Regions from separate parts of the Streptomyces sp. HUAS 31 genome, predicted to be linked through region 3. Evidence: riboswitches for the same ligand, from Rfam matches in the RefSeq annotation. Region 3 holds a riboswitch; each other region holds the start of a gene.
What was found. Region 3 has a riboswitch for cyclic di-AMP ahead of PGH47_RS20395 (M23 family metallopeptidase). Riboswitches for the same ligand answer to the same signal wherever they lie in the genome.

Region 1: linked by a shared signal. The riboswitch ahead of PGH47_RS31700 (M23 family metallopeptidase) and the one ahead of PGH47_RS20395 (M23 family metallopeptidase) in region 3 are both predicted to bind cyclic di-AMP.
Region 2: linked by a shared signal. The riboswitch ahead of PGH47_RS24985 (LysM peptidoglycan-binding domain-containing protein) and the one ahead of PGH47_RS20395 (M23 family metallopeptidase) in region 3 are both predicted to bind cyclic di-AMP.
Region 4: linked by a shared signal. The riboswitch ahead of PGH47_RS25920 (C40 family peptidase) and the one ahead of PGH47_RS20395 (M23 family metallopeptidase) in region 3 are both predicted to bind cyclic di-AMP.

Annotation. Positions count from the first base shown of each region.
Region 1 covers NZ_CP116353.1:7,110,711-7,116,056, forward strand. Annotated here, with positions in the region: gene PGH47_RS31690 (M16 family metallopeptidase) at 1-245, shown strand, start outside; gene PGH47_RS31695 (M16 family metallopeptidase) at 242-1,630, shown strand; cyclic di-AMP (ydaO/yuaA leader) riboswitch at 1,844-2,009, shown strand; gene PGH47_RS31700 (M23 family metallopeptidase) at 2,022-2,807, shown strand; gene PGH47_RS31705 (GntR family transcriptional regulator) at 2,996-3,691, shown strand; gene PGH47_RS31710 (HPr family phosphocarrier protein) at 3,871-4,152, opposite strand; gene PGH47_RS31715 (bifunctional acetate--CoA ligase family protein/GNAT family N-acetyltransferase) at 4,331-5,346, shown strand, end outside.
Region 2 covers NZ_CP116353.1:5,581,902-5,587,247, forward strand. Annotated here, with positions in the region: gene fahA (fumarylacetoacetase) at 1-761, opposite strand, end outside; gene PGH47_RS24980 (HAD family hydrolase) at 1,070-1,900, shown strand; gene PGH47_RS24985 (LysM peptidoglycan-binding domain-containing protein) at 1,953-2,681, opposite strand; cyclic di-AMP (ydaO/yuaA leader) riboswitch at 2,687-2,855, opposite strand; gene PGH47_RS24990 (polyprenyl synthetase family protein) at 3,673-4,683, shown strand; gene PGH47_RS24995 (CHRD domain-containing protein) at 4,824-5,346, shown strand, end outside.
Region 3 covers NZ_CP116353.1:4,614,204-4,619,549, reverse strand. Annotated here, with positions in the region: gene PGH47_RS20405 (dihydrofolate reductase family protein) at 1-563, shown strand, start outside; tRNA gene PGH47_RS20400 (tRNA-Met) at 676-749, shown strand; cyclic di-AMP (ydaO/yuaA leader) riboswitch at 1,295-1,452, shown strand; gene PGH47_RS20395 (M23 family metallopeptidase) at 1,464-2,489, shown strand; gene PGH47_RS20390 (PrsW family intramembrane metalloprotease) at 2,615-3,964, opposite strand; gene trmB (tRNA (guanosine(46)-N7)-methyltransferase TrmB) at 4,079-4,933, opposite strand; gene lhgO (L-2-hydroxyglutarate oxidase) at 4,973-5,346, opposite strand, start outside.
Region 4 covers NZ_CP116353.1:5,773,006-5,778,351, reverse strand. Annotated here, with positions in the region: gene pcrA (DNA helicase PcrA) at 68-2,554, opposite strand; cyclic di-AMP (ydaO/yuaA leader) riboswitch at 2,908-3,077, shown strand; gene PGH47_RS25920 (C40 family peptidase) at 3,086-4,261, shown strand; gene PGH47_RS25915 (tellurite resistance/C4-dicarboxylate transporter family protein) at 4,577-5,346, shown strand, end outside.

The DNA of each region.
Region 1 (5,346 bases), 2.5 Mb from region 3:
GCGCCGACGAACTGTGCCGGTACGCCGTCCTGTTCGGCGACCCGCAGCTGGCGTTCACCGCCGTGCAGCGTGTCCTCGACGTCACCGCCGACGAGGTCAAGGCCGTCGCCCAGGCCCGGCTGCGCCCCGACAACCGCGCGGTGCTCGTGTACGAGCCGGTCGGCGACGAGGCCGAGGAACTGGAAGCCGCCGCCACCGACGGGGCCGCCCCCGCCACCGACGAGAACGAGGAGTCGGCGCAGTGACCGAGCTCGCCAGCATGGAGTTCCACCCGCAGCCCCAGGCGGGCCAGGCCCGTCCCTGGGCGTTCCCGGCGCCCGAGCGCGGCAAGCTGGACAACGGCCTCACCGTCCTGCGCTGCCACCGCCCCGGCCAGCAGGTCGTCGCCGTCGAGGTGCTCCTGGACACGCCCCTGGACGCCGAGCCGAAGGGCCTCGACGGCATCGCCACGATCATGGCGCGTGCCCTGTCCGAGGGCACCGACAAGCACACCGCCGAGGAGTTCGCCGCCGAGCTGGAGCGCTGCGGCGCCACGCTCGACGCCTACGCCGACCACCCCGGCGTCCGGGTGAGCCTGGAAGTGCCCGTCTCCCGCCTGCCCAAGGCGCTCGGCCTGCTCGCCGACGCCCTCAGGGCGCCCGCGTTCGAGGACAGCGAGGTCGAGCGCCTGGTGCGCAACCGGCTCGACGAGATCCCGCACGAGCTGGCCAACCCCTCGCGCCGGGCCGCCAAGGAGCTCTCCAAGGAGCTGTTCCCGGCGACCTCGCGCATGTCCCGCCCGCGCCAGGGCACCGAGGAAACCGTCGAGGGCATCGACTCGGCGTCCGTACGCGCCTTCTACGAGCGGCACGTACGCCCCGCCACCTCCACCGTCGTGGTCGTCGGCGACCTCACCGGCGTCGACCTCGACGCCCTGCTCGGCGACACCCTGGGCGCCTGGACCGGCTCGCCGGGCGAGACGCGCGCGGTCCCGCCGGTCGTCGCGGACGACACCGGCCGGGTCGTCATCGTCGACCGCCCCGGCGCCGTCCAGACGCAGCTGCTGATCGGCCGCATCGGCCCCGACCGGCACGACCGCGTGTGGCCCGCGCAGGTGCTCGGCACCTATTGCCTCGGCGGCACCCTCACCTCCCGTCTGGACAAGGTCCTGCGCGAGGAGAAGGGCTACACCTACGGCGTGCGGGCCTTCGGTCAGGTCCTGCGCTCCGCCCCGGAGGGCACGGGCGCGGCGATGCTCGCCATCAGCGGCTCCGTCGACACCCCGAACACCGGTCCGGCCCTGGACGACCTCTGGAAGGTCCTGCGCGGTGTCGCGGCCGAGGGGCTCACCGACGCCGAGCGGGACTTCGCCGTGCAGAACCTCGTCGGGGTGGCGCCGCTGAAGTACGAGACCGCGGCGTCCGTGGCGAACACGCTGGCCGACCAGGTCGAGCAGCACCTGCCCGACGACTACCAGGCGACGCTGTACCAGCAGCTGGCCGCGACCGGCACGGTCGAGGCCACCGCGGCGGCCGTGAGCGCCTTCCCTGTGGACCGTCTGGTGACGATCCTCGTCGGTGACGCGGCCGAGATCCGGGAGCCCGTGGAGGCCCTCGGCATCGGCGAAGTCACGGTCGTGGCAGCCGAGTAGAGGACGGGCTCGCGCCGTCCGGCGCCACGCGCGTGCAGAGGCCCTGGTGACCCTTGAGTCACCAGGGCCCCCTTATGCCCGAATTGAGGGAGAGGTTGCCTGTCTGGTCTGTGGGATGCGCTACAAAAGCCGCGATCCGTTTGGGGATTGAAAGACGCCGCGTTTAGCGTCTTCCGGGCTGTCCGTCAGGCAGTGCGCCGCGCCCGCGGCACCGGACAGCCATCGCCGAGTCCCCGTAAGGCGCGAGCCTGGGGAGCCGGGGACCCACCCGTAGTCCCTGGGGTGAATCGGACGCCCGCGCGAGTCGCGAGGGGGCCCGTAGGAGACCTTCCTGCTCCGAACCCGTCAGCTAACCCGGTAGGCGAGAGGGAAGGAAAGGACCAGCCACTTCATGGCGTTCACCTGCGCCACGGGGAAGAACCGCCCCACCGGGAAGCACCGTAAGCCCGGCCGGTTCGAGCGCACCACCGCCCGCGCGGCCGGAGTCGCCGCGCTCACCGCCACCGGAGTCGTCGGCACCCTGGCCGCCCCCGCGCTCGCCGCCGAGCCCGCCGCGGAGCAGACCGGTCTCATACCCGTCGTCACCGTCGAGAACTCCATCGCGGACCAGATCGACGCCCAGGCCATCGCTCAGGAGCGGGCCGCCGCGGAGGCCGCCGCCGCGAAGAAGGCCGCTCAGGAGGCGGCCCGCGAGAAGGCGGCCGCGAAGGCGAAGGCCGAGCGCGAGGCCAAGGAGCGCGCCGCCCGCGAGGCCGAGCGCAAGCGCCTGCTGTCGTACGTCTCCCCGATCGCCGGCTCGTACGTCTCCACCGGCTACAAGTCCGGCGGCGCCGTCTGGTCCTCCGGAAGCCACACCGGCGTCGACTTCCACGCCGCCAGCGGCACCTCCGTCCACGCGGTCGGCTCCGGCACCGTCGTCGAGGCCGGCTGGGGCGGGGCGTACGGCAACAACATCGTGATCAAGATGAACGACGGCACGTACACGCAGTACGGCCACCTGTCGTCCATCGGCGTCTCGGTCGGCCAGGCCGTCACCCCGGGCCAGCAGATAGGCCTGTCCGGCGCCACCGGCAACGTCACCGGGCCGCACCTGCACTTCGAGGCCCGCACGACGCCGGAGTACGGCTCCGACATCGACCCCGTCGCCTATCTGCGCGGGCACGGCGTGAACGTCTGACGCCACCACCGCGCATCCTCGAAGCCCCGGCTCCCCGAGCCGGGGCTTTCGTTGTTTCCGGACGTTACGCTGACCAAAAAATATCCATGGATTCCGGCTCGCCGTCGGAAATTCCGGCCGGTTGCAATAGAGTCCTCGGGAACACGTCATTCGTCGACGTTTCACGGGGATTAAGGCGGAGGTCGGTCATGCGTATTCCGGCGCACTCGGTGTGCACGGCGATCCGGGACGACATCGTCGCCGGTGTCTACGAGCGCGGCAGCCGGCTCACCGAGGAACTGCTCGCCCGCCGCTACGGCGTCTCCCGTGTCCCCGTGCGCGAGGCCCTGCGCACCCTGGAGGCGGAGGGCTTCGTGGTGACCCGGCGCCACGCGGGCGCGTGCGTCGCCGAACCGACCGAGCAGGAGGCAGCCGACCTGCTGGAGATGCGCGGCCTGCTGGAACCCCTGGGCGCCTCCCGGGCCGCCCAGCGGCGCACCGAGGCCCATCTGAAGGTCCTGCGCGGCCTGGTCAGGCTGGGGCAGGAGCGGGCCAAGCGCGGGAACAGCGACGACCTGCGCTCTCTGGGCAGCTGGTTCCACGAGACGCTCGCCCAGTCCACCGGCAGCCCCGCCCTGACCTCGATACTGGCCCAGCTGCGCCACAAGATCGCCTGGATGTACGCCGTGGAGGCGCCCGCCGATCCCGTGGAGTCCTGGACCGAGCACGGCGCGATCGTGGACGCGGTGGCGCGCGGCGACGGCGAACGCGCCCGCGCGATCACCGCTGTGCACACCGAGCGCTCCCTCGCGGCGCACCGTCTGAGGTTCGGCACCGGCGGCGAGCGCGCGGAGCGTGTGAGGAATTCGCAACATCCCGTAAACATGCCGAGCCTGCGGCATTAACACAGGCGCCGTATACAAAGAAGAGATATTCGGCGGCGGGTAATTTCCGCTGCCCTTTTTCGGATGTGTCACCGCCGTGCGTTAAATTCCGTCGGCGCCCTCCCGAAAACAGCGAAGCCGCGCCCGCCGGAAAGGCGGACGCGGCTTCACCGTTCGATCGGGATACCCGCTCAGGTCATTCAGACCGTCTCGGGCAGCTCCTCGAGTCCCTCGGAGACCAGCTTCGCCAGACGGTCGAGGGCGGCGTCCGCACCCTCGGCGTCGGAGGCGAGGACGATCTCCTCGCCGCCCTGGGCGCCCAGGCCCAGCACGGCCAGCATGGAGGCCGCGTTGACGGGGTTGCCGTCAGCCTTGGCGATCGTCACCGGGATACCTGCGGCCGTGGCGGCCCGGACGAAGATGGAAGCGGGGCGGGCGTGGAGGCCCTCGGCCCAGCCGACGTTGACGCGGCGCTCAGCCATGTGATGCTGCCCTTCGGTGTTCAGGGTTGTCTAGACCAGTTTCCCACACTCGTGAAGCAGGCCGGGAGGGACAAAACACCCTCCCGTGGTGACCGTGGGGTCGCGGCCTCGACCCCATGTGACGTCCCGAACAGACTGCCTCGCGCCGTTGTCGTACGCGAGCCGTAATCTGGGCCCCATGCAGAGCGCCTCGGACAGGCACGAGTACCCCGCCCACTGGGAAGCCGACGTGGTGCTGCGCGACGGCGGCACCGCGCGCATCCGCCCCATCACCGTTGATGACGCCGAGCGCCTGGTCAGCTTCTACGAGCAGGTGTCGGACGAGTCGAAGTACTACCGCTTCTTCGCGCCCTACCCGCGACTGTCCGCGAAGGACGTCCACCGCTTCACGCACCACGACTTTGTGGACCGGGTGGGACTCGCGGCCACGATCGGCGGCGAGTTCATCGCCACCGTACGCTACGACCGGATCGGCGCCGACGGAATGCCCGCGTCCGCACCGGCCGACGAGGCCGAGGTCGCCTTCCTCGTCCAGGACGCCCACCAGGGACGCGGCGTCGCCTCCGCCCTCCTCGAACACATCGCGGCGGTCGCCCGCGAACGCGACATCCGCCGGTTCGCCGCCGAGGTGCTGCCCGCCAACACCAAGATGATCAAGGTGTTCACGGACGCCGGGTACACCCAGAAGCGCAGCTTCGAGGACGGCGTCGTACGCCTGGAGTTCGACCTGGAGCCGACCGACCGCTCGCTCGCCGTGCAGTACGCCCGCGAGCAGCGTGCCGAGGCCCACTCCGTACGGCGGCTGCTGGTGCCCGGCTCCGTCGCCGTCATCGGCACCGGCCGCACCCCCGGCGGCGTCGGCCGCGGCGTCCTCGGCAACATCAGGGACGCCGGGTTCACGGGCCGGCTGTACGCCGTGAACAAGGCGTTCCCCGAGGACCTCAAGGAACTCGACGGGGTGCCCGCGCACCGCTCCGTGCGGGACATCGAGGAGCAGGTCGACCTCGCGGTGGTCGCCGTGCCGGCCGAATACGTCCCCGACGTGGTCACCGAATGCGGCGAGCACGGCGTGCAGGGCCTGGTCGTGCTGTCCGCCGGATACGCCGAGAGCGGGCCCGACGGACGCGAGCGCCAGCGCGAACTCGTCCGGCACGCGCGTACGTACGGCATGCGCATCATCGGCCCGAACGCCTT
Region 2 (5,346 bases), 970 kb from region 3:
GCCGACACCGACGTGGTGAAGGACTTGCCGAGGAAGGGGCCGAGGGGGACGTATTCCCAGGCCTGGATGTCGCGTGCCGACCAGTCGTTGAGCAGGCACAGGCCGAAGACGTGCTCCCGGTAGTCGCCCAGCGCCACCGGCTCGCCCATCCGCGACGGCTTGCCGACCACGAAGCCGACCTCGGCCTCGATGTCGAGCCGGATCGACGGGCCGAAGACCGGCGCCGGATCGGTGGGGGCCTTGCGCTGGCCCGACGGGCGTACGACATCCGTGCCGGACACGACCACGGTGCCGGAGCGGCCGTGGTAACCGATCGGCAGGTGCTTCCAGTTGGGGGTGAGGGAGTCCTCGGCGTCGGGGCGGAAGATCTGGCCGACGTTCCGGGCGTGGTTCTCGGAGGCGTAGAAGTCGACGTAGTCGGCGACCTCGAAGGGGAGGTGCAGGGTCACCGAGGACAGAGGGTGGAAGAGGTCGCGGACGACCTCCTGGTGCGCGGGCACGGTCACCCATGCCGTCAGTGCGCGCCGTACGTCCGACCAGGTGGTGCGGCCGGCGGCGAGCAGCGGGTTCAGGGAGTCCTGGGCGAGCAGCGGGGCGTAGGGCGAGCCGAGGGCCTGGGCGGCCCTGCCCGCGTCGAGGACGTGATCGCCGAGCCGGACGCCGACCCGTCGTGCGGAGTCCGAGCCGGGGAGGGAGAAGACACCGTACGGAAGGTTGTGCGTGCCGAAGGGGTCGCCCTCGGGGAGATCGAAGGGGGGCATGGGGTGCTGCCTCACTCTCATACGCTCCGTATGCCATGTGGTCGGTCGGGCCACACGTTACGTGTGAGCCGCCTGCCTTGGGCAGTGCGAAAACCCGCGTCGCGGGGACCGGTGGCACGGCGGCTCGTCGCCCCCGGCGGCGCCCCGGGCCTACGGCGCGGCCACGTCGGAGTGAAATCACAGAGGCAGGAAGGCAGTTGTGCGCGCAATAGCACAAATGGAACCGGAACAGGTGTCAACACATGTGAACCCAGCAGCCGTCCGGTTCAGGTCGAGTCGATGGGGCTTCCTGTCCGTATTCTCTGATCATGGCCCCACCCATCGCATATTCACTCATCGCCACTGACCTGGACGGGACGCTGCTCCGCGGTGACGACACGCTGTCCGACCGGACCCTCGACGCGCTCGGGCGGGTGGTGGCGGCCGGTGCTCAACACCTCGTCGTCACGGGGCGGCCGGCGCCCAGAGTGCGGCCGCTGCTCGACATCCTGGGCAGTACGGGGCTCGCGGTGTGCGGGCAGGGCGCGCAGCTGTACGACGCCGGCGCGGATCGTCTGCTGTGGTCCGTGACGCTGGACCGGGAGCTGGCGGAGACCGCGCTCGGCAAGATCGAGGCCGAGGTGGGGCAGGTGTACGCGGCCGTCGACCAGGACGGCGTCGACGGGCTCACGCTCATCGAGCCGGGGTATCTGATGCCGCACCCCACGCTGCCCGCCGTACGCGTCAGGCGCCGCGAGGACCTGTGGTGCGAGCCGATCAGCAAGGTGCTGCTGCGCCACCCGACTCTGTCGGACGACGAGTTGGCGGCGACGGCGCGTGCGGTGGTCGGTTCGCTGGCGACGGTCACCATGTCGGGGCCCGGCACCGTCGAACTCCAGCCATGCGGCATCACCAAGGCGACCGGACTCGCGCTCGCCGCCGAGCATCTGGGCCTCGGTCCGCGCGAGACGATCGCCTTCGGGGACATGCCCAACGACATCCCCATGTTCGACTGGGCCGCCCGTGGGGTCGCGATGGCCAATGCGCACCCCGAACTCAAGGCGGTCGCCGACGAGATCACGGCCTCGAACGAGGACGACGGCATCGCCGTCGTCCTGGAGAGACTGTTCGCGGACACCCTGGCGCATATCGCCCGGTAAGGGGCGATATGCGCCGATGGGTGGCCAGCCGCTCCTAGTGGGGCCGCTGCTCCTAGTAGGGCCCGTTCACGTTGTCGATCGAGCCGTAGCGGTCGGCCGCGTAGTTGCACGCGGCCACGATGTTCGCGACCGGGTCGTAGGGGTCGTACACGGTCCCCGGCACGTGGTAGGCCGCGAAGGTCGGGTCGATGACCTGGAGGAGGCCCTTGGACGGGGTGCCGGCCACGGCGTTGGAGTCCCAGTTGTTGATGGCCAGCGGGTTGCCGGACGACTCACGCATGATGTTGCGGTGAATGCCCTCGTACGAACCGGGGATTCCGTTCTGTCCCATGATGTCCAGGGCGTTGCGGATCCAGCCGTCGAGGTTGTCCGGGAACGTCTTCACGGAGGACTGGGTGGCCTGGGCGACGGAGGACTTCTTGGCGGGCGCGGCGGCCTTGGAGGCCGTCCTGCTCGGCGTGCTGACCTTCTTGGTCGCCCGGACCTTCAGGTCGGTGCCGGGGTGGATCAGCCGGGGGTTGTCGCCGATGGCCTTGCGGTTGTCCTTGTAGAGCTGCTTCCAGCCGCCCTGGGCGTCGTAGCGGTCGGCGATGCCGTAGAGCGTGTCGCCCTTCTTGGTGGTGTACGCGACGGAGCCGACCTTCGCCGTGGCGGGCTCGGCGGCGGTTGCGGTGGTCGCGCCCAGGAGGGGGAGGGCGAGAGCGGCGGTGCCGGTTCCGGCGATGACGGCACGGCGGGTGAGCGGGGTGGTGCGGGGGCGGCGGTGCTTGCCTCGGGGCATGGCGCTGTTCCTCTCCGACGCCTGCGAGGTGAGCTGTCGGGTTCGGGCGGGAGATGCCCGGCCGGGCCACCGTGCGGCAGCGCGACTTCACCCCTAGCCGGGCCGGCGCGCCATGAAGGCGTCCGATCCGGCGGCTTACCTGGGTCCCCCGCTCCTGCCGTGCGTTTGTGAGTTGCGTGGGTGGATGACTCGGGCGGCGGCAGGATTAGGCGTCCGCCCGACGAGCGGGAACGTATGCGAGAGCACATGCCCGGAACAAGTGTCGTCGTCACCTGTAGTGCAGTTTGACCTTGGTCTGAGGTGAATGGGGCACTTGATCCTTTGCGGTTGTTAACCCTCAACTTGCTTTCGGTGCAAGGCGGGAAGAGGCGTCGCAGGAGGGGCGTGTCGACGGGCGTGAGTGACCCAACTCACTGGCAGGCGCAAGAGCGGCAAATCGGGCAATGGCTCCAACTCGCCTTTATCCGGCTGTCCGTGGAGTCCGTTTTTCCCGTGTCAGACGGAAAAGCACTCCTTCGCCCTGCGTGGGGACCGCCTCGCGATGATCTTTGTTCCGTCCAACGTGCTTGCGCACAAGGGGAGTTCTGTCGCGCCATGGCCAACGCTTCCGGGTGCGCATGTCGACCCTGAGGGTGGAACCTCGCGTGCGGTGCGAGTCGTTGTCATGGCAGTCCCCCGTCGGGCCGACGGGGGTGTGATCGGTGAGCCGGCCGTCGACGAGGGAGGTCAGGTGGGTGAGGGCGGCCGGGACGGCCGAGGCGGCGGCGGGGCCGGTTCGGGACACGGGTCGCTACTTCCGTATAAGTCGATCGATATCCGGCCTTATCAGGTGATCAAAAACATACCGGCCGTGATCCGATACCGCCCGTGGTGGACGGGTGGGCGGCAGCGGTGATCGAAACCTGACCGGATACGCTGACTTGAGTGATGGCAGCGACCTATCGACAAACCGTGTAACAGCCAGTGGACACCAGCAGACAGGAGACCCCTCGTGACCGTCGTCGGGCCGTTCGGGCTGAGCGTGCGGGACCAGGCTCTGGAAGCCGATGTCCAGGCCGGATTGGCGGCTGTCGAGGAGGGATTGCTCGAAGCCACCAAGAGTGAGGTCCCCTTCATCACCGAGGCCGCCCAGCATCTGGTGCGGGCGGGTGGGAAGCGGTTCCGGCCGCTGCTCGTGATGCTCGCGGCCCAGTTCGGGGACCCGTACGCGCCGGGGGTCGTCCCCTCGGCCGTCGTCGTCGAGCTCACCCATCTGGCGACGCTGTACCACGACGACGTGATGGACGAGGCGGCCGTGCGGCGCGGGGTCGACAGCGCGAACGCCCGCTGGGGGAACTCCGTCGCCGTACTGACCGGCGACTTCCTCTTCGCGCGGGCCTCGCACATCCTCGCCGACCTCGGGCCCGAGGCGGTCCGGGTGCAGGCCGAGGCGTTCGAGCGGCTGGTCACCGGGCAGATCCTGGAGACGGCGGGGCCGCAGGACGGGCGTGACCCCGTGGAGCACTATCTGGACGTGCTCAGCGGGAAGACCGGGTCGCTGGTGGCGGTCTCGTGCCGGTTCGGGGCGATGATGTCGGGCGCCGACGAGACGGTTGTCGACGTGCTGACCCAGTACGGGGAGCGGCTGGGCGTCGCCTTCCAGCTGGCGGACGACGTGCTGGACATCGCGAGCGACTCGCACGAGTCCGGCAAGACGCCGGGCACGGATCTGCGCGAGGGCATTGCGACCATGCCGGTGCTGCGGCTCCAGGAGCGCGCCGCGCGGCTGGGGCTGGCCGAGGACATCGCCCTGTGTGAGCTGCTGGAGTCCGACCTGAGCGACGACGCGCGGCTGGCGGAGGCGCTTGCCGGGCTCCGCGAGCACCCGGCGCTGGAGCAGGCGCGACGGGACACCGTCAGGTACGCGGAGGAGGCGCGGGCCGCGCTGGCGCCGCTGCCGGACATGGACGCGAAGGCCGCGCTGATGGAGCTGTGCGACGCGGTGGTGCACCGGGCGGGCTGAGGATCGGCCACCCCGACTCAGTGCGTGACGCACGTCACATGTCTGGACTGAGTCCAAACTAAGATCCGCTCCGTATGAATGCCCAGAAGCTGACGCAGGGGGCGTCAGCTGCATTACGGGGAGAAAACAGAATCATGGGCATGAAGACGACGTTCTCGAAGCGCCGTAACAGCCTGATCGTCACCGCCGTCGCGGTGGCCGCCGCCGGTGGTGTCGCCGCCGCGGTGATTCCCGCCTTCGCCGCCGGAGGTGACCGCGCCGACCACGCGGGCCACGCCGGAAGCGACACGCAGGGGATCGTGAACCAGAGCGGGACCGCCGGGGGCATCGGCGGCAGCGGGGGCACGGTCCTCGCGGCCTCCCTCCGCGGGGCCAACGAGGTGCCCGTCGAGGGCGGGCCCGCCGTCGGGGACAAGGACGGCGCCGCTCTGGAGTTCGTGAAGGTCAAGGGCGACAAGGTGTCCGTCGCCGTCACCTGGCGCGGCACCGGCCGGCCGACCGCCCTCCACATCCACCAGGGTGCCAGGGGCACCAACGGCGGCATCAAGGTCGACTTCGGCGGCCTGCTCGGCAAGAGCAAGGGGCACAGCGTCACCGGCACCGTCGAGGTGAAGGACCCCGCCCTGCTCAACGCCCTCAAGAACGACCCGAGTTCCTTCTACG
Region 3 (5,346 bases):
TCGGGCCGGGCGGCTACCAGGGTGGCCGGCTGCGGCTGCTGGAGTCGCGTCGCATCGAGGACGTCGTACTGATGCGCTACGCGCCGACGGCACCCGGCACCGGCGCCCTCCCCGCCGCCGCGGACCGGCACTGGCTGGCGCTGGCGTGCGAGCTGGCGGAGCGGTGCCCGCCGTCGGAGACGGCCTTCAGCGTCGGCGCGGTGGTTGTCGCGGCCGACGGGACCGAGCTGGCGCGCGGGTACTCCCGGGAGGGCGGCGATCCGGTGGCGCATGCGGAGGAGGCGGCACTGGCGAAGATCGCGGCCGGGGATCCGAGGCTCGCGTCCGCCACGGTGTACAGCAGCCTGGAGCCGTGCACCCACCGCTCGTCCCGCCCGGTGCCCTGCGCGCGGCTGATCCTCCGGGCGGGGGCCCGCCGGGTGGTGACGGCCTGGCGGGAGCCGGACACCTTCGTGGCGGGCGCCGACGGGAGCGGGATGCTGGCGGCGCAGGGCGTGGAGGTGCTGGTGCTGCCGGAGTACGAGGAGCGCGCCAAGGCGCCCAACGCCCACCTGCTGCCCTGAGCGCCAGGGTGTGACACGGCCCGCACAGCTGTCCGAAAAGTCCTGGTCAGGACAGTGCCCCGGAAAGTCGTGTGCTTCGGGTCCCGCGGATGGCGTACTATTGAGTCATCGCCGCGGGGTGGAGCAGCTCGGTAGCTCGCTGGGCTCATAACCCAGAGGTCGCAGGTTCAAATCCTGTCCCCGCTACTGAAGGCTCAGGGCCGGAACTGATTCAGTTCCGGCCCTGAGTGTTTTCCCGGTCGGGCTCTCAGCGCTCGCTCCCCACCGCCGCTTCGGCAACCCTGGTGAGGTGGAGGAAGGGCGGATCTCATATGCCCGCCGGTTCGTCCGCTTGACGTCGGCGGACGGTTCTACGACCCCGAGAGGGCCTTCGCGGGACGCACCGAGGCGCTGTGCGAACCGGGGGCGTTGCTCGGTGTGCTTTCGGTGGAGGTGCGACGGCACTCCGGTGGAGGGATGGCGGACGACATGGCGCTCATTGCCGTGCGCCGACCTTGACCGTCGTCACCGGGGGTGATCGGACGACCGCCCTCCGCATAACAACTGACATACCGTCAATATCTGTGTGGCCTCTGAGGTTTGGCCAACTCGCCCGATTTAGGCCGCTCGTGACCTGTAAGTCCGGGCGAAAATCGTTAATGATCAAGAGGAACAGCTTGGAATCCGCACCTCGCGTCTATTAACGTTCGATAACGCAGCGCGGTCGTCCCAGCCGTCACAAGAGGCGGCTCCGTGCGCACGCGCCGAGTCCCGCAAGGGAGCCGGGGAACCACCACCCTGGGGTGAATCGCGCGAATATCGCCGGGAAGTCACGGTTGATATACGCGCGTAGGAGACCTTCCTGCTCCGAACCCGTCAGCTAACCCGGTAGGCGAGAAGGAAGGAAAGGAGTACGCCCACGTGGCGTCCAACCGGCCTGCTCCGCAAGCCCCGTTCGTGCCGAGTCAACGCGACACCGACACCTTCGGCTACGACCGTTTCCGCACCGACGAGGGCCCGTTCGAGGAGTGGAACCCCACCGCGGAGTCCATTCGCCCCGTTCGTGGCAGGCACCGCGTCTCCAAGCAGCGTGGCGGGGGACTCGCCCGCAGCTCCACGGTTCTCGGCGTCGGCGTCATAGCCGCCGTCGGCGCGGGCGGCATGGCCAGCGCGAACAGCGGCAAGCCGCCGGTCGCCATCACCATGCCCGACCTGCCGCTGATCTCCGACGACTCGTCCGAGCCGGCCGACGACGCGGCCACCGCGCTCAGCACGATGGGCGAGACCACCGAGCAGACCGCGCAGGGCACCTCGGACGCCGGTGAGGCGCTGCGCAGCCGGATCATCGCCCAGGCCGAGCTCCAGCAGGACCAGATCGACAACAAGGCCGCCGCCGCTGCCGTCGCCGCCGCCGAGAAGGAGGCCGCCGACGCGGCCGCCAAGGCGGAGAAGGAGGCCAAGGCCAAGGCCGCCGCCGCGAAGGCAGCCGCCGAGGAAGAGGCCCGCAAGAAGGCCGAGGCCGAGCGCCTCGCCGAGCTGGCCAAGCAGTACACGCTGCCGACCTCCTCGTACACGATCACCTCGACGTTCGGTCAGGCCGGCGCCTACTGGTCCTCCGGGTACCACACGGGCCTCGACTTCGCCGCCCCCACCGGGACGCTGATCAAGGCGATCCACTCCGGCACGGTCACCTTCGCCGGCTGGGACGGCTCCTACGGCTACAAGACCGAGATCACCCTCGACGACGGCACCGAGCTCTGGTTCGCGCACCAGTCCTCGATCAGCGTCAGCGTGGGCCAGAAGGTCAACACGGGCGACGTCATCGGCCGCGTCGGCGCCACGGGCAATGTCACCGGCGCCCACCTCCACCTCGAGGTGCACCCCGGCGGCAGCACCAGCGGCATCGACCCGATGGCCTGGCTCCAGGGCAAGGGCCTCACCCCCTGATTCCACCCCTGGACGGGTATCGCGTCTGATCCCCGGCAGTCCTGGCGACGACCCCCCGACGCCAGGGCTGCCGGTTTTCGGCATGTCCGGAAGAGTCCGTCAACGCCCCCGGTACGCCGGCCCGGTCACGTCCGGTACGGGTTGTAAGCGGGGTACGGCGCCGGGCCGTACATCGGCCCTTCGACCTGGCCGTAGGACTGCCAGTAGACCGGCAGCGGCGCCACGTGCGGGTGGCCGTAACCGTGCTCGTGCCCCCGCCAGGACTGTGCGGCGGCCGCGTGCTCCAGGGCAGGGCGGGCGAACTCCCGGCGGTGCCACAGCGCGTGCAGCAACTCCTGCTCCCGTACGACGAAGTCGGCGCCGGCCCGGCCGCGGCGGCCCCGGTGCCGCAGGAACGCCAGCGAGGTGGCGTAGGCCTCGTACTGCGCCACGGTCCGCGCCGCCGTCCGTCCGCCGTGCCGGCGCGCGTACTGCCGGGCCACCCGCCGTTCCCGCATCGAGCCCAGCGCGAACGGTTCGCCCGGCGACAGCCAGCCGGCGACGACATAGGCGGGCAGCTCCTCGCGCACGGTCCGCAGCTCGCGCTGCCGGGTCCAGATCACCAGCCAGGTCAGCAGCCCGAACGCGGGCACCATGAGGGTCGCGTACACGGCGAAGAAGCCGTACTCGCCGAAGGCCGAGGAGCCGTTCCACATCGCGTGCATGCCCATGGCGAGCAGCAGGCCGAGGAGCGGGAGCAGGACGCGGCGCACCTGCTGGCGCTCGCCCGACAGCGCGGCGATCCCGAAGCCGATGCCGGTCAGGACCGTGAAGAGCGGGTGCGCGAAGGGCGACATGATGACGCGGACGAAGAAGGTCGCCGCCGTGACGGAGGCGATGCCGCTGTCGCCGCTGAGCTGGTCGGTACCGAAGGCGGTACCCAGGTAGAGGATGTTCTCGGTGAAGGCGAAGCCGGTGGCGGTGACGCCGGCTATCACCACGCCGTCGACGATGCCGGTGAAGTCCCGGCGGCGGAACAGGAAGACCAGCAGCACGGCCGCGGCCTTCGCCAGCTCCTCCACGACGGGCGCTATGACGGTCGCGCCCAGGGTGTCCGCGTGCGACGGGTCGGCCGTCGCGGTCGCTATCCATCTCGTCGCGAAGCTGTTGGCGACGATCGCTATCAGCGCCGCCGCGCAGGCGCCCCAGGCGAACGAGAACAGCAGATTGCGCCAGGGACCCGGCTCGACCCGGTCCAGCCAGCGGAAGGACGCCACCAGCAGCGGCACGGGCAGCACGGCGAGCCCGAGTCCGACCAGGAACCCCTCGGTGCCGGTCTGCTCACGCACCAGCGCAAGGATGACAAGGCCGGAGAGCGCGAGGAGGGTGCTGAGCGCGCCGTAGCGCACCCATCGCTTCTGCCACCAGTGCGCGTGCCGCAGTGCGCCGCCGGTGGGACCGGTGGGGTGCGTCGGGTACGGGGGACAGGTGGCCACGGCATTGACCCTAACGAGGCAGGGGCGCCGCCCGCAGCAGCGCGAGGGGGCTCGGGCGCCGGTGGGGGGTTGCTGCTGTCGATGTTCTCGTCGGTGCTGTTCTTCCCGCTGCTCCTACCGCTGTACGCGGCGGAAGAGCAGGTCGTTCACCACATGACCCTTGTCCAGTCCCTGGCCCTCGAAACGGGTCAGCGGCCGGAACTCGGGACGGGGCGCGAAACCGCCGTCGGGGGCGGTGTTCTCGAAGTCGGGATGAGCGGTCAGCACTTCGAGCATCTGCTCGGCGTACGGCTCCCAGTCGGTGGCGCAGTGCAGCAGTGCGCCGGGTCGCAGCCGGGTCGCGGCGAGGCCGAGGAACTCGGGCTGGATGAGGCGCCGCTTGTGGTGCCGCTTCTTGGGCCAGGGGTCCGGGAAGTAGACGCGCAGCCCGTCGAGCGCGTCCGGCTCCAGCATCTCCCGCAGCAGGATGATGGCGTCCCCGTTGCCCACGCGGACGTTGCCGAGCCCGTGGTGGTCGGCGAGGTTGAGGAGGTTGCCCTGCCCCGGGGTGTGGACGTCGACGGCGAGGATGTTGGTGCCGGGGTCGCCGGCGGCCATCTGCGCGGTGGCCTCGCCCATGCCGAAGCCGATCTCCAGGACGACGGGGTTGTCGTTCCCGAACAGTTCGGCCAGGTCGACGACGTGCTGCCCGTCGATGTCCAGGCCCCATTTGGGCCACAGTCGCTGCAACGCGTCCGCCTGGCCCGCGGTCACCCGGCTGCGGCGCGGCTGGAAACTGCGGATCCGCCGCTCGAAGTGCGACCCGGCCGGATCGGCCTTGGGCCCGTCCGGGAACCGCGGCTCACCCTTGGCCCGGGTGTGCCGGACGGAGACCCCGGGGGCATGACGCACGCCCTCTTCACCGGTTCCGGGCTGAGCCGGGGTGGTGGCGGGCTGGGGGGCTTCGGAGGCGTTGAGGGAGTCAGACACAGTGGGGTCGATTTTACGGGGAGCGGGACGCACCGGGTTTCACACCGAGCCCAGCACCGCCAGCGCCCTGCGGGCCACCTCCCGGCCGATCGGCAGCGAAGCCGTCGCCGCGGGGCTCGGGGCGTTCAGTACGTGCACCGCCCGGGGGCCCTCGCTGATCAGGAAGTCGTCCACCAGTGACCCGTCCCGCAGCACCGCCTGCGCCCGCACCCCCGCGGCCGAGGGCACCAGGTCGTCCGACGTCACCGCGGGCAGCAGCCTGCGCACCGCCACCGTGAACGCCGCCTTGGACACCGACCGCCGCAGCTCCCCGGCGCCGTACCGCCAGTGCCGGCGCGCCATCCGCCAGGCTCCCGGCCAGGCCAGCGTCGTCCCGACCTCCCTGGGCCGTACGACACCCCAGTCGTAGCCCT
Region 4 (5,346 bases), 1.2 Mb from region 3:
GGCCACCGCCTGAACACGCGCCCCCGCCCTGCAAACGGCAGCGGGGGCGCACTTGTCGGAACAGCCGCTAGAGCTTCTCCACCGGCGCGTACCGCAGCAGCAGCCGCTTCGGCTTGGTGTCCCCGAAGTCGATCGTCGCCTCGGCGTTCGCGCCCGTGCCCTTCACACCCGTCACCGTGCCGAGCCCGAACTGGTCGTGCGTGACACGGTCGCCGACGGCGAGCTGGACGACCGGCTTCTCGGAGGTGCGGCGCGTGGCGAAGCCGGACGCGCCCGACGCCGAGGAACGCGAGCGGGACGACGACAGCGAGGCGGCGACCCCGGACACGGGCCCGGAGGAGACCGGCGCGGTCGCCCCGGTGCGCTTCCAGTCCACGTGCGCCGCCGGGATCTCCTCCAGGAAGCGGGACGGCGGGTTGTACGACGGCTGCCCCCACGCGCTGCGCATCGCCGAGCGCGTCAGATACAGCCGCTCACGCGCGCGCGTGATGCCGACGTACGCGAGCCGCCGCTCCTCCTCCAGCTCCTTGTTCTGGCCGAGGGCGCGCATGTGCGGGAAGACGCCGTCCTCCATGCCGGTGAGGAAGACGACCGGGAACTCCAGGCCCTTGGCGGTGTGGAGGGTCATCAGGGTGATGACGCCGGAGCCGTCCTCCTCCTCGTCCGGGATCTGGTCGGAGTCGGCGACGAGCGCGACCCGCTCCAGGAACTCGGAGAGCCCGCCGACGGCCTCGCCCTCACCCGTCTCCTGCTCGAACTCCAGGGCGACGGCCGCGAGTTCCTGAAGGTTCTCGATACGGGTCTCGTCCTGCGGATCCGTCGAAGCCTGCAACTCGGCCAGATAGCCGGTCCGTTCGAGGACCGCCTCCAGGACGGTCGCCGGTCCGGCACCGGACTCGACGATCGTACGGAGCTCCTCCATCAGCGTGTTGAACCGCTTGACGGCGTTGGTGGACCGCGCGGCCATGCCGTACGCCTCGTCGACGCGCTTCAGCGCCTGCGGGAAGCTGATCTTCTCCCGCTGCGACAGCGCGTCGATCATCGCCTCGGCCCGATCGCCGATGCCCCGCTTGGGCACGTTCAGGATGCGCCGCAGCGGTACGGAGTCCTCGGGGTTGGCCAGCACCCGCAGGTAGGCCAGGACGTCCCGGACCTCCTTGCGCTCGTAGAAGCGGACCCCGCCGACGACCTTGTAGGGCAGCCCGACGCGGATGAAGATCTCCTCGAAGACACGGGACTGGGCGTTCGTCCGGTAGAAGACGGCGACGTCGCCGGCCTTCGCGTCACCCGCGTCCGTCAGTCGGTCTATCTCCTCGGCGACGAACTGCGCCTCGTCGTGCTCGGTGTCCGCGACATAGCCGGTGATGCGCGCGCCCGCGCCCGCGTTGGTCCACAGGTTCTTGGGGCGGCGGGACTCGTTGCGCTCGATGACGGCGTTGGCGGCGGTCAGGATCGTCTGCGTGGAGCGGTAGTTCTGCTCCAGCAGGATCGTCGTCGCGTCCGGGTAGTCCTCCTCGAACTGGAGGATGTTGCGGATGGTGGCGCCCCGGAAGGCGTAGATCGACTGGTCGGCGTCACCCACCACGCACAGCTCGGCGGGCGGGACGTCGTGCGAGCTCGGCGGCACGTCGACGGGGTGCTCGCCGGTCCCGACGAGCTCGCGCACCAGCGTGTACTGGGCGTGGTTGGTGTCCTGGTACTCGTCCACCAGCACATGGCGGAAGCGCCGGCGGTAGTGCTCGGCGACGTCCGGGAAGGCGCGCAGCAGGTTGACCGTCGTCATGATCAGGTCGTCGAAGTCGAGGGCGTTGGCCTCCCGCAACCGCGACTGGTACAGGGCGTACGCCTGCGCGAGGGTCTTCTCGAAGCCGTCGGTCGCCTGGGCGGCGAAGTCCTCCTCGTCGATCAGCTCGTTCTTCAGGTTGCTGATCTTGGCGCTGAAGGACTTGGGCGGATACCGCTTGGGATCGAGATCGAGATCCCGGCAGACGAGGGCCATGAGCCGCTTGCTGTCGGCGGCGTCGTAGATCGAGAAAGAAGACGTGAACCCGAGCTTCTTGCTCTCCCGCCGCAGGATGCGCACGCACGCGCTGTGGAAGGTCATCACCCACATCGCGTTGGCGCGCGGGCCGACGAGCTGCTCGACACGCTCCTTCATCTCGCCCGCGGCCTTGTTGGTGAAGGTGATCGCGAGGATCTGCCCCGGATGCACGTTCCGCTCGGCGAGGAGGTGGGCGATGCGGTGGGTGAGCACACGCGTCTTGCCGGACCCGGCGCCGGCCACGATGAGCAGCGGGGTGCCGGAGTGGACGACGGCGGCACGCTGGTTGTCGTTCAGCCCCTCCAGCAGCGCCGCGGCGTCGATGACCGGCCGCGGGGCGCCGTCGCGGTAGTGGCCGTCCCGGTCCGGTGGCACGTCGAACTTCCCACCGAACAGATCGTCCGGAACCGGTTCCGGAGCGTGGTCGTCCTCGGGCGGCTGCGGGTGCTCTTCCTCGTGGGCCCGAGGGGCCTGGAGGTCCGCCAGGAAGCTGTCGTCAAAGAGGCTGCTCATCGCTCTCCGAGTCTAGGCCGCCCCACTGACAGCCCGCCCCCACCCTCGAAACTTCCCCGCCGCGAAACCCCGACGATCACCCTCCAAACCCCTCCCTCACCCCCAGCAACCACCCCACCACAACCCGCAACCAGCCACCCCAGACAACCACCTAAACTCCCAAATCAACCCACTCACACCCACCGCCCCCAAAACCCCGCACGTCTCCCGAACCGACCACCGCCCGCAACGTTTGGGGCCAAGGTCACGAAAATGTATCGGGCATATCGAACATCAACCTTCACAGGGGCCACACGAGTTGGCTACCGTGCCGGGCAGGCCGTACGACCCCCACCGGCGAACGACGCCGGGCCGCACGGCCTCCGCCGAGTCCGGCACGCCTCACGGCGACCGGAGCCGGGGACCCACCGAACTTGGGGTGAATCGGCCCGACTTCCCTCGCGGGGACAGGCCGTAGGGCAACCCTTCCGAACCACCCGCCCGAACCCGACAGCTAACTCGGTAGGCGGAATATGGAAGGAGTCGCCTCCCTTGGCGTCGCACCGCAAGTCGCGTCCCGCCGGTACGCGCGTAGCAGGCATACGCACCCCTGCCCTCGCCACGGCAGCCCTCACGTCCGTGGCCCTGCTGTCCCAGACGGCCAACGCCAGCCCGTCGACGGACGACAAGCCCAGCCTCGAAGAGGTCGAGAAGAAGGTCGACGACCTCTACCGCCAAGCGGAGTCGGCAACCGAGAAGTACAACTCGGCCAAGGACAAGACCACGAAGCAGCGCAAGCGCGTCGACACCCTCCTCGACGACGTCGCCAAGCGCACCCAGAAGCTCAACGAAGCCCGCGAGGAACTCGGCCGCAACGCAGCCGCCCAGTACCGCACCGGCGCCGCGGCCCCCGACACGGCGACCTTCCTCCTGGCGGACAACCCGCAGGACTACTTCGACCAGACCCAGCTGATGGACCGTATGACCGGCCGTCAGAAGGAGTCGGTCGACGACTACTTCACCCAGCAGTCCGAGACGATGGAGAAGCGCCGGGAGGCCACCCAGAGCCTCGAGACGCTCACCGACTCGCAGAACGACCTCAAGTCGGCCAAGGCCACCGTCCAGCAGAAGCTCTCCGACGCGCGTGAGCTCCTCTCGAAGCTGACGGCCGAGGAGAAGGCCCGCCTCGCCGCGATCGAGAAGCGCAAGCAGGAGGAGGCCGCCCGCAAGGCCGCGGACCTGGCCCGCCAGCAGGCAGAGGCCGAGCGCCAACGCCAGGAGGAGTCGGCCGCCGCCCAGCAGCAGGAGAGCACCCGGCCTCCGGCGGACTCGGGCACCTCGGACTCATCCTCCGCGGACTCCTCGTACGCCACCAAGGCCGAGAAGACCCTGGCCTTCGCCCGCTCCCAGATCGGCAAGCCGTACGTCTGGGGCGCCACCGGCCCCGACTCCTACGACTGCTCGGGCCTCACCCAGGCCGCCTGGAAGGCCGCCGGCGTCGACATCCCCCGAGTCACCTACGACCAGGTCAACGCCGGCACCACGGTCCCCCTCTCCAGCGCCCAGCCCGGCGACCTGGTCTTCTTCTACGACGACGTCACCCACGTGGGCATCTACATCGGCAACGGCATGATGATCCACGCCCCCAAGCCCGGCGCGTACGTCCGCGAGGAGTCGATCTACTACGACGGCGAGTCGTCGATCCACAGCGTGGTCCGCCCGGCCTGACAGGAACGGACGCTTCCCCGGCGGCACCCGCACCCGCGTACGGCGGCAAGGGGACGTGCCGGGGGGTGTCCGCCCGCAGCGGCGGGCGTCAACAAACAGCACCCTTCTGAGGCCGGGCAACCGCCCGACCGAGGACGGACACCCCCCGGCACGGCCCCGACCCACCCCCCACCCGCAGGCGCTACGCGAACCCCCACCCATCCCGCACAGGCCGCCGCAGGCACCACAACCGAACCACCCCGACACAGGACGATTTCCCGACACCCCCGAGCGCGCCCCACGGCCATCCCCCACCCCGCTCCATAGCATCGCCCCATGTCCGGCCCCACGACCCCCACCTCCCCCCTCCACACCCGGTGGTCGCAGCGACCCCCCACAGCCGGCGCCGCGGTCATGGCCACCGGCATCCTCTCGGTAGCCCTGCACCAGACGGACTACGAGACCCTCTCCCGCATCGCCCTGGCCCTCGCCTGCACGGTCTGGCTGGCCCTGGCCGCCGACTTCACCGTCCGCTTCCTCCAGGACCGCGAAAGATGGCTGAAAGAGGCGGCCACCCCCGCCGCCCTCACCGCCATCGCCGCGACGACAGTCCTCGGCACCCGATTCACCGCCCTCGGCTGGGTGACCCTCGCCGAGGCCCTCCTGGCCCTGGCCACCGTGCTCTGGCCGATGCTCCTGCTCACCGTCCTGCGCCACTGGCGCCGCCAGATGCCCGGCGCGATCTTCCTGGGCTGCGTGGCCACAGAGGGCCTGGCGGTACTGGGCGCCACACTCGCCGCCGCCGAGACCACGGCATGGCTCGCCCACATGGCACTCGTGTTCTTCTGGCTCGGCCTGGTCCTCTACGTCGTGGCCCTGCCCCGCTTCGACCGGCGCCAGCTCGCCCGAGGCGCCGGCGACCAGTGGGTGGCGGGCGGCGCCCTCGCCATCTCCGCACTGGCCGGCTCGAAGCTGCTCGCCGCCGACAGCCCCGCCCTCTACCTCTGGAACGACGACGACTACGGCGTCCTGCGCACGGTGACCGTCGCCCTGCTCGTACTCGACATCGCCTGGTACGCCCTCCTGCTCCTCACCGAGTTCGCCTG